Regions from separate parts of the Erwinia sp. INIA01 genome, predicted to be linked through region 2. Evidence: predicted binding sites of a transcription regulator. Region 2 holds the regulator's gene; the other holds the start of a gene.
The links. The regulator ArgR, encoded in region 2, controls arginine synthesis, uptake and breakdown. The targets are predictions, from matches to a motif close to ANTGAATAAAAATACANT.
Positions count from the first base shown of each region.

Region 1: argE (acetylornithine deacetylase) is a predicted target of ArgR. The motif match lies at 1,690-1,707, and genes of this name have one in related genera.

Region 1 is NZ_JAPDNC010000014.1:123,711-127,132, reverse strand. Features, by position in the region: gene OMR58_RS21975 (argininosuccinate synthase) at 1-775, opposite strand, end outside; gene argB (acetylglutamate kinase) at 801-1,577, opposite strand; gene argE (acetylornithine deacetylase) at 1,755-2,906, shown strand; gene ppc (phosphoenolpyruvate carboxylase) at 3,156-3,422, shown strand, end outside.
Region 2 is NZ_JAPDNC010000013.1:27,746-31,167, reverse strand. Features, by position in the region: gene degS (outer membrane-stress sensor serine endopeptidase DegS) at 1-398, shown strand, start outside; gene mdh (malate dehydrogenase) at 447-1,382, opposite strand; gene argR (transcriptional regulator ArgR) at 1,833-2,303, shown strand; gene yhcN (peroxide/acid stress response protein YhcN) at 2,756-3,019, shown strand; gene yhcN (peroxide/acid stress response protein YhcN) at 3,132-3,401, shown strand.

The DNA.
Region 1 (3,422 bases), on a different contig from region 2:
CGCCGTGGCGCGCACCGATCGCATTCAGTTTGTCCAGGCAGCCGAATGGCGTTAACGCTTCACCGTTAACCGCAACTACGCGACCTTTCTCAACGGAAATGGTCACCTGCTCAGGCTGATCCGGCGCTTCCAGCGGATCGACGGTCCACACCCAGCAATCTTTGTTCGGTGCGTTCCAGGGGCTTTCCAGCACGCCGCCCTCGGTAGAGATGTGCCATGCGTTTTCATCACGGCTGTAGATTTTTTCCAGCGACGCGGTGGTCGGGATGTTGCGCTCTTTCAGATAGTCCAGCAGCGCTTCACGGGAACGCAGGTTCCACTCACGCCATGGTGCAACCACTTTCAGCTGTGGAGCCAGCGCGGTGTAGGTGGTTTCGAAACGAACCTGGTCGTTACCTTTACCGGTTGCGCCGTGGCACAGCGCGTCTGCGCCCACTTTCAGCGCCAGCTCAACCTGCGCTTTAGCGATGATTGGACGCGCCATAGAGGTACCCAGCAGGTAGGTGCCTTCATACAGAGCGCCGGTTTGCAGCACCGGGTAAACGTATTCGCTGATGAACTCTTCACGCAGGTCAACCACATGGCACTCGGACGCACCGGACTGCAGCGCTTTCTGCTCAACGCCTTCCAGATCGCCACGCTCCTGGCCGATATCGGCGACGAAAGCCACCACTTCACAGCCGCCGTAGTTCTCTTTCAGCCATGGAATAATCGCCGAAGTATCCAGGCCGCCGGAGTAAGCCAGTACGATTTTTTTGATGCTTTTGTCTTGCATGATGATTCCTTGAAAACGTTTCTAATTAAGCGAGGATACGGGTGCCAATGGACACGCCGTTAAATAAGGTTGGCAGCTGCTCAGCATGACGCCAGCTGGCGATGTCCACCGGGCGGCCCAGGGTACGGGCGGCATCCAGTGCGGCATTCACCTTGACGATCATTCCATCGGTAATCACACCGTCGGCGATCAGCTGCTCGGCTTTTTCAGCCGTCATCTCTTCAATTCGCTGCTTGTTGGCATCGAGGATACCGCTCACGTCGGAGAGCAGAATCAGATCGGCCCCCAGCGTCGCGGCCAGCGCCGTCGCAGCCTGATCGGCATTGACGTTCATCAGCAGGCCATCCTGGGTGATGCCGATTGAGCTGACAACCGGCAGGAAACCTGCGCCCAGCAGCGTATTAATCAGCACCGGTGAACCCGGGGTAGCCTGTCCCACATGGCCAAGTTCTTCATCAAACTGAGCAACATTAACACTTCCGCCGTCGCCCAGACACAGGCCAACGGCATCAATACCGTGTTTTTTCGACCAGGCTAGCAAAGTTTTGTTAGCAGTACCGGCCAGCGCACCGGTAATGATATCGATCTGGTCGGCAGGCGTTACGCGCAGGCCGTTTTTCTTTTTCACCGGCAGGGACAGCTTGCTCATCAATTCATCCACCAGACAGCCGCCGCCGTGCACAATCAGCAGCTGACGCGAATGGGCAGCACGATAGCTCACCAGCGCATCGAACAGACGCTCCAGCGCCTCTTCACTATCCAGCAGCACACCACCCAGTTTGATAATTAACGGATTGGTCATCAGAGAGTAACTCGCTTTAAAAATGTGACTACGTTGCAGAATGCGGTTATGTTCACTTTGGCTGTCCAAGCCAAATGGTGGAAAAATTATCGGTTTCCATCCGCACGTCGATAATGTATTTTTATTCACTATTAATGCATGAATATTGATACTATCCTAACTCAAGGACTGTCAACAGTGAAGACAAAATTACCACCTTTTATTGAGATATACCGCCAGCTGATTGCTACGCCATCAATCAGCGCCACCGACAGCGCGCTCGATCAGAGTAATGAAACTTTAATCAATTTGCTTGCGGGCTGGTTCCGCGATATTGGCTTCACTGTTGAAGTTCAGCCGGTTCCCGGCACGCGTAATAAATTCAATATGTTAGCTAAAAGTGGCCTCGGTGCAGGCGGACTGCTGCTGGCCGGTCATACGGACACCGTGCCGTTCGACGATGGCCGCTGGACGCGCGACCCGTTTACCCTGACCGAGCACGACAACAAACTGTACGGGCTGGGCACGGCCGACATGAAAGGCTTCTTTGCTTTCATCTTAGATACGCTGCGTGAAGTTGATGTGTCCGCGCTGAAAAAACCGCTGTATATCCTGGCAACGGCGGATGAAGAAACCACCATGGCCGGAGCCAAGTTCTTCTCAGAAACCACCAGCCTGCGCCCTGACTGCGCCATTATCGGCGAGCCAACCTCGCTGAAGCCGGTACGCGCTCATAAAGGCCACATTTCCAACGTGATCCGTATCCAGGGCCAGTCCGGCCACTCCAGCGATCCGGCACGCGGCGTTAACGCCATTGAGCTGATGCACGAATCCATTACTCAGTTGATGGAGCTGCGTAATACGCTGAAAACGCGCTATAACCACAGCGGCTTCGCCATTCCTTACCCAACAATGAACTTCGGCCATATCAACGGCGGCGACGCGGCAAACCGCATCTGCGCCTGCTGTGAACTGCATATGGATATCCGCCCGCTGCCGGGGCTGACGTTGAGCGATCTCGACGGGCTGCTGAATGAGGCGCTGGCGCCGGTCAGCGCACGCTGGCCTGGCCGCCTGACGGTGGGTGAGCTGCATCCGCCGATTCCGGGCTATGAGTGCCCGCGCGAACATCAGCTGGTACAGGTGGTGGAAAAACTGCTCGGCACCGAAACCGAGGTGGTGAACTACTGTACCGAAGCGCCATTTATTCAGGAAATCTGCCCGACGCTGGTGTTAGGACCGGGTTCGATTAACCAGGCACATCAGCCGGATGAATTTATCGATACGGCATTTATCAAACCGACCCGCGAATTGATCGCCCAGGTCGTGCATCATTTTTGCTATCACTAAGGTGAGAAATGGGGCAATCAACTGCAAAAACAGCTGTTTGCCTCTGATTTCGATTATTCGGGACGATAAGAATAACTTATCTCGCTCCGGTGTAATTAAATTTCATAAATTCTCGTTATTTAGCGGCACGATACGGCAAATTTAAGTCAATTGACGAATGGTTATTAACGTGGCTAGATAAAAGGCTGCGTTATACCCACAAGGGTGAAATAAAGTTACAAGTACAAGAAAGAGGGTGTCAGGGGTCATATGAACGAACAATATTCCGCAATGCGAAGTAATGTCAGTATGCTCGGCAAGCTGCTCGGGGATACCATCAAGGATGCACTGGGAGAGAACATTCTCGATCGGGTGGAAACTATCCGTAAGCTCTCTAAGTCATCACGTGCGGGAAATGATGCCCACCGTCAAGAGCTGTTATCAACGCTGCAAAATCTGTCCAACGATGAGCTGCTGCCGGTTGCACGCGCGTTCAGTCAGTTCCTGAATCTGACCAACGTTGCCGAGCAGTACCAC
Region 2 (3,422 bases):
AAACGCCGGAAGGGCTGGGTTTTGCTATCCCGACACGGCTGGCCACCAAAATTATGGATAAGCTGATCCGCGACGGACGAGTGATCCGCGGATATATCGGTATCACCGGGGAAGAAATCCCGCGCTTTACCGGCCAGAATACCACGCTGGAGCATCCGCAGGGCATTGTCATCACCGGTATGAACCCTACCGGCCCGGCGCAAACAGCCGGCTTGCAGATCCACGATGTGATTACGCGGGTGAATAATGTTCCCGCCGTTTCCGCAATGGAAACCATGGATCAGGTCGCGGAGATCCGTCCTGGGACAGTCATAGAGGTTGAGATCCTGCGTAACGATAAGAAGATGACGCTACCGGTCACGGTACTGGAATACCCGGAAGAGAACAAAAGTCAGTAGGGAAAAGTGGCTGTATCGCCCCGTCTGGAGACGGGGCGAAATGCGGACTTACTTAATAAAATCTTCGCCCAAAGCGATATCTTTTTTCAGCGTGTCCAGCATCTGATCAAGCGACTGCTGCTCAAACGCGCTCAGTTTACCAATCGGACGGCGTTCAACAATACCGTTTTTGCCCAACAGCAGCGGCTGTGAGAAGAAACGGGCGTATTCGCCGCTGCCTTCAACATAGGCACATTCGACAACATTGCTTTCCCCTTTCAGGGCGCGAACCAGCGACAGTCCGAAACGCGCCGCAGCCTGGCCCATTGAGAGCGTCGCCGACCCGCCACCCGCCTTCGCTTCAACAACCTCAGTACCGGCATTTTGAATGCGTTTAGTCAGATCCGCCGCCTCCTGCTCGGTAAAGCTGACGCCTTCAATCTGCGACAACAGAGGCAGGATGGTAACACCAGAGTGACCGCCCACTACCGGAACGTTCAGATCCTGCGGCTGTTTGCCTTTCAGCGCAGCCACAAAGGTGTTGGCGCGAATAATATCCAGCGTGGTCACGCCGAACAGTTTGTTTTTGTCATACACACCGGCTTTTTTCAGTACTTCAGCCGCAATGGCGACTGTGGTATTAACCGGGTTAGTAATGATGCCAATCAGCGCTTTCGGCGCGGTCGCAGCAACCTGTTCAATCAGGTTGCGTACAATGCCGGCATTGACGTTAAACAGGTCGGAACGGTCCATACCCGGTTTACGCGCTACGCCAGCGGAAATCAGAACCACATCAGCGCCCTGCAAAGCCGGGGTCGCATCTTCACCACTGAAGCCTTCAATTTTGACTGCTGTAGGGATATGGCTAAGGTCTACCGCAACACCCGGAGTGACGGGGGCGATATCATAGAGAGAGAGTTCTGAACCAGCCGGAAGCTGGGTTTTCAGTAGGAGGGCCAGAGCCTGACCGATACCACCCGCTGCACCGAGAACTGCAACTTTCATCCTAAACTCCTTATTATTTTGAGCATGTTATGCCGGGAAATCCATCTGCTTACGACCTTAGACGACCTGCGGGATAATGACGATAGCGGGTTTACGGTTTTGCGTGCTTAAGCACTAAAAAGCAGCAAATGCTGAAGATATGCCCGCATTGCATCCTGTTATCGCTGGTCGCCAGTCGTTGCAACATGCAGACATCGTGATCCGGCGTACCTTACACCTATAGCACTTATCCGAACAACATCAATTTTATAACAAATTGTTCACTTATTGTGCAAAGTAGTACCGGCCCGTTAGATTTCTTTTCAGTGCCAAAGTTTGTTAGACTTCGGCTCCCTGCCAGGCTTTCACCTCGCACCACAATTCAAGTTTGCATAAAAATTCATTTAATTGCATAATAATGTACTATCCCGCTTGGGGTTCCCCCATTCACTTCCTTTTTATCGGTAACCTATGCGTAACCCATCAAAGCAAGAAGAACTGATTAAGGCGTTCAAGGCCTTACTGAAAGAAGAAAAATTCAGCTCGCAGGGCGAAATCGTCAATGCACTGCAGGAAGAAGGCTTCGAGAATATCAATCAGTCAAAAGTCTCGCGGATGCTGACTAAGTTTGGCGCGGTTCGCACCCGTAATGCGAAAATGGAAATGGTGTACTGCCTGCCGGCTGAACTTGGCGTTCCCACCACCACCAGCCCGCTGAAAAACCTGGTGCTGGATGTCGACTTCAATGATGCCCTGGTGGTGATCCATACCAGTCCGGGAGCCGCTCAGCTGATTGCCCGCCTGCTCGACTCACTGGGAAAAGCCGAAGGTATCCTTGGTACTATCGCCGGGGACGATACCATCTTTATTACCCCTGCCCGCGCCTTTACCGTCAAGCAACTGCATGATGCAATCCTGGTCCTGTTCGAGCAGGAGCTTTAAAGGAAAGAGTTATAAGCAGTCTTGTTATGCCCCATTGCTTAACCTCGTGCTAACACCTGTTACCGGGGCATTTATGAGCTGTCGCAAGGCAGCTCTTACCTCAGTTGTCGAGCCACCGCCCCCGTCTATTAGCACATATCACTGGCTTTTCGCGAGAAAACAGCCTGTCTGGCAAAGCACTATTTATTTCACCTGTGTGATCGCCCGCAAATAACCGCACAAATAGTTAAAGTCATCCAGGTTGATGTTTTTACGTGAATTTAACAAAGCCAGAGCAAAATATAAGCACTTCTTATAACTAGTGGTTATTAAAACCGCACACAGTTGCAATAAATCCCAGAAAAATATTATTAGCCTGCTATTAATATTTTCCGTTATCAGATCTATACTTATTTCCGTGATGAGAATCACAGTAACTAAAAAGATAAAAACAGTTGACGAGGAATAAAATCATGAACGTAAAAACTACCATTGCCGCTCTAAGCGTACTCTCTGCTCTGTCATTCGGTACATTTGCCGCCGAATCTGTTAACGCCACTCAGGCGCAGAATCTCCAGTCAATCGGTGTGGTCAGCGTCAGCGGCGTCGCCGGTTCACCAATGGATATCCGCCAGGCGCTGGATAGCAAAGCGACGGAGAAAGGTGCCAGTGCATACCGCGTTATCGAGAGTTATCAGAACGGTAACTGGCATGCCACCGCCGAGATTTACAAATAATACCGGTTTAAAAAAGTTATTCAGTGTCAAAAAATTAGTACGGTAACCCCAAGAATAATAAATGCTTTTTAGCCCTTTCGGTTACCGAAAAACCTTATCTGGAGTCAATATCATGAAAACTACATTTACTATCGCTGCCTTAGGTCTTGCTTCTGTTCTTTCATTCGGTGCCAGCGCTGCACAACTGGTGACTAACGATCAGGTTGCTCAACAGAATCTGCAATCTGTCGGCACCATCAGCGTTAGCGGCATCGATGCGGCGCCAAGTGATATCCGCCAGCAATTGTCAGATAAAGCTGACCAGCAAGGTGCAACCTCTTATCGCGTGATCGAAGCGCATAATGATGGCAACTACCACGCGACTGCTGAACTGTACAAATAAGTCATCGCACCGGATGCCCGG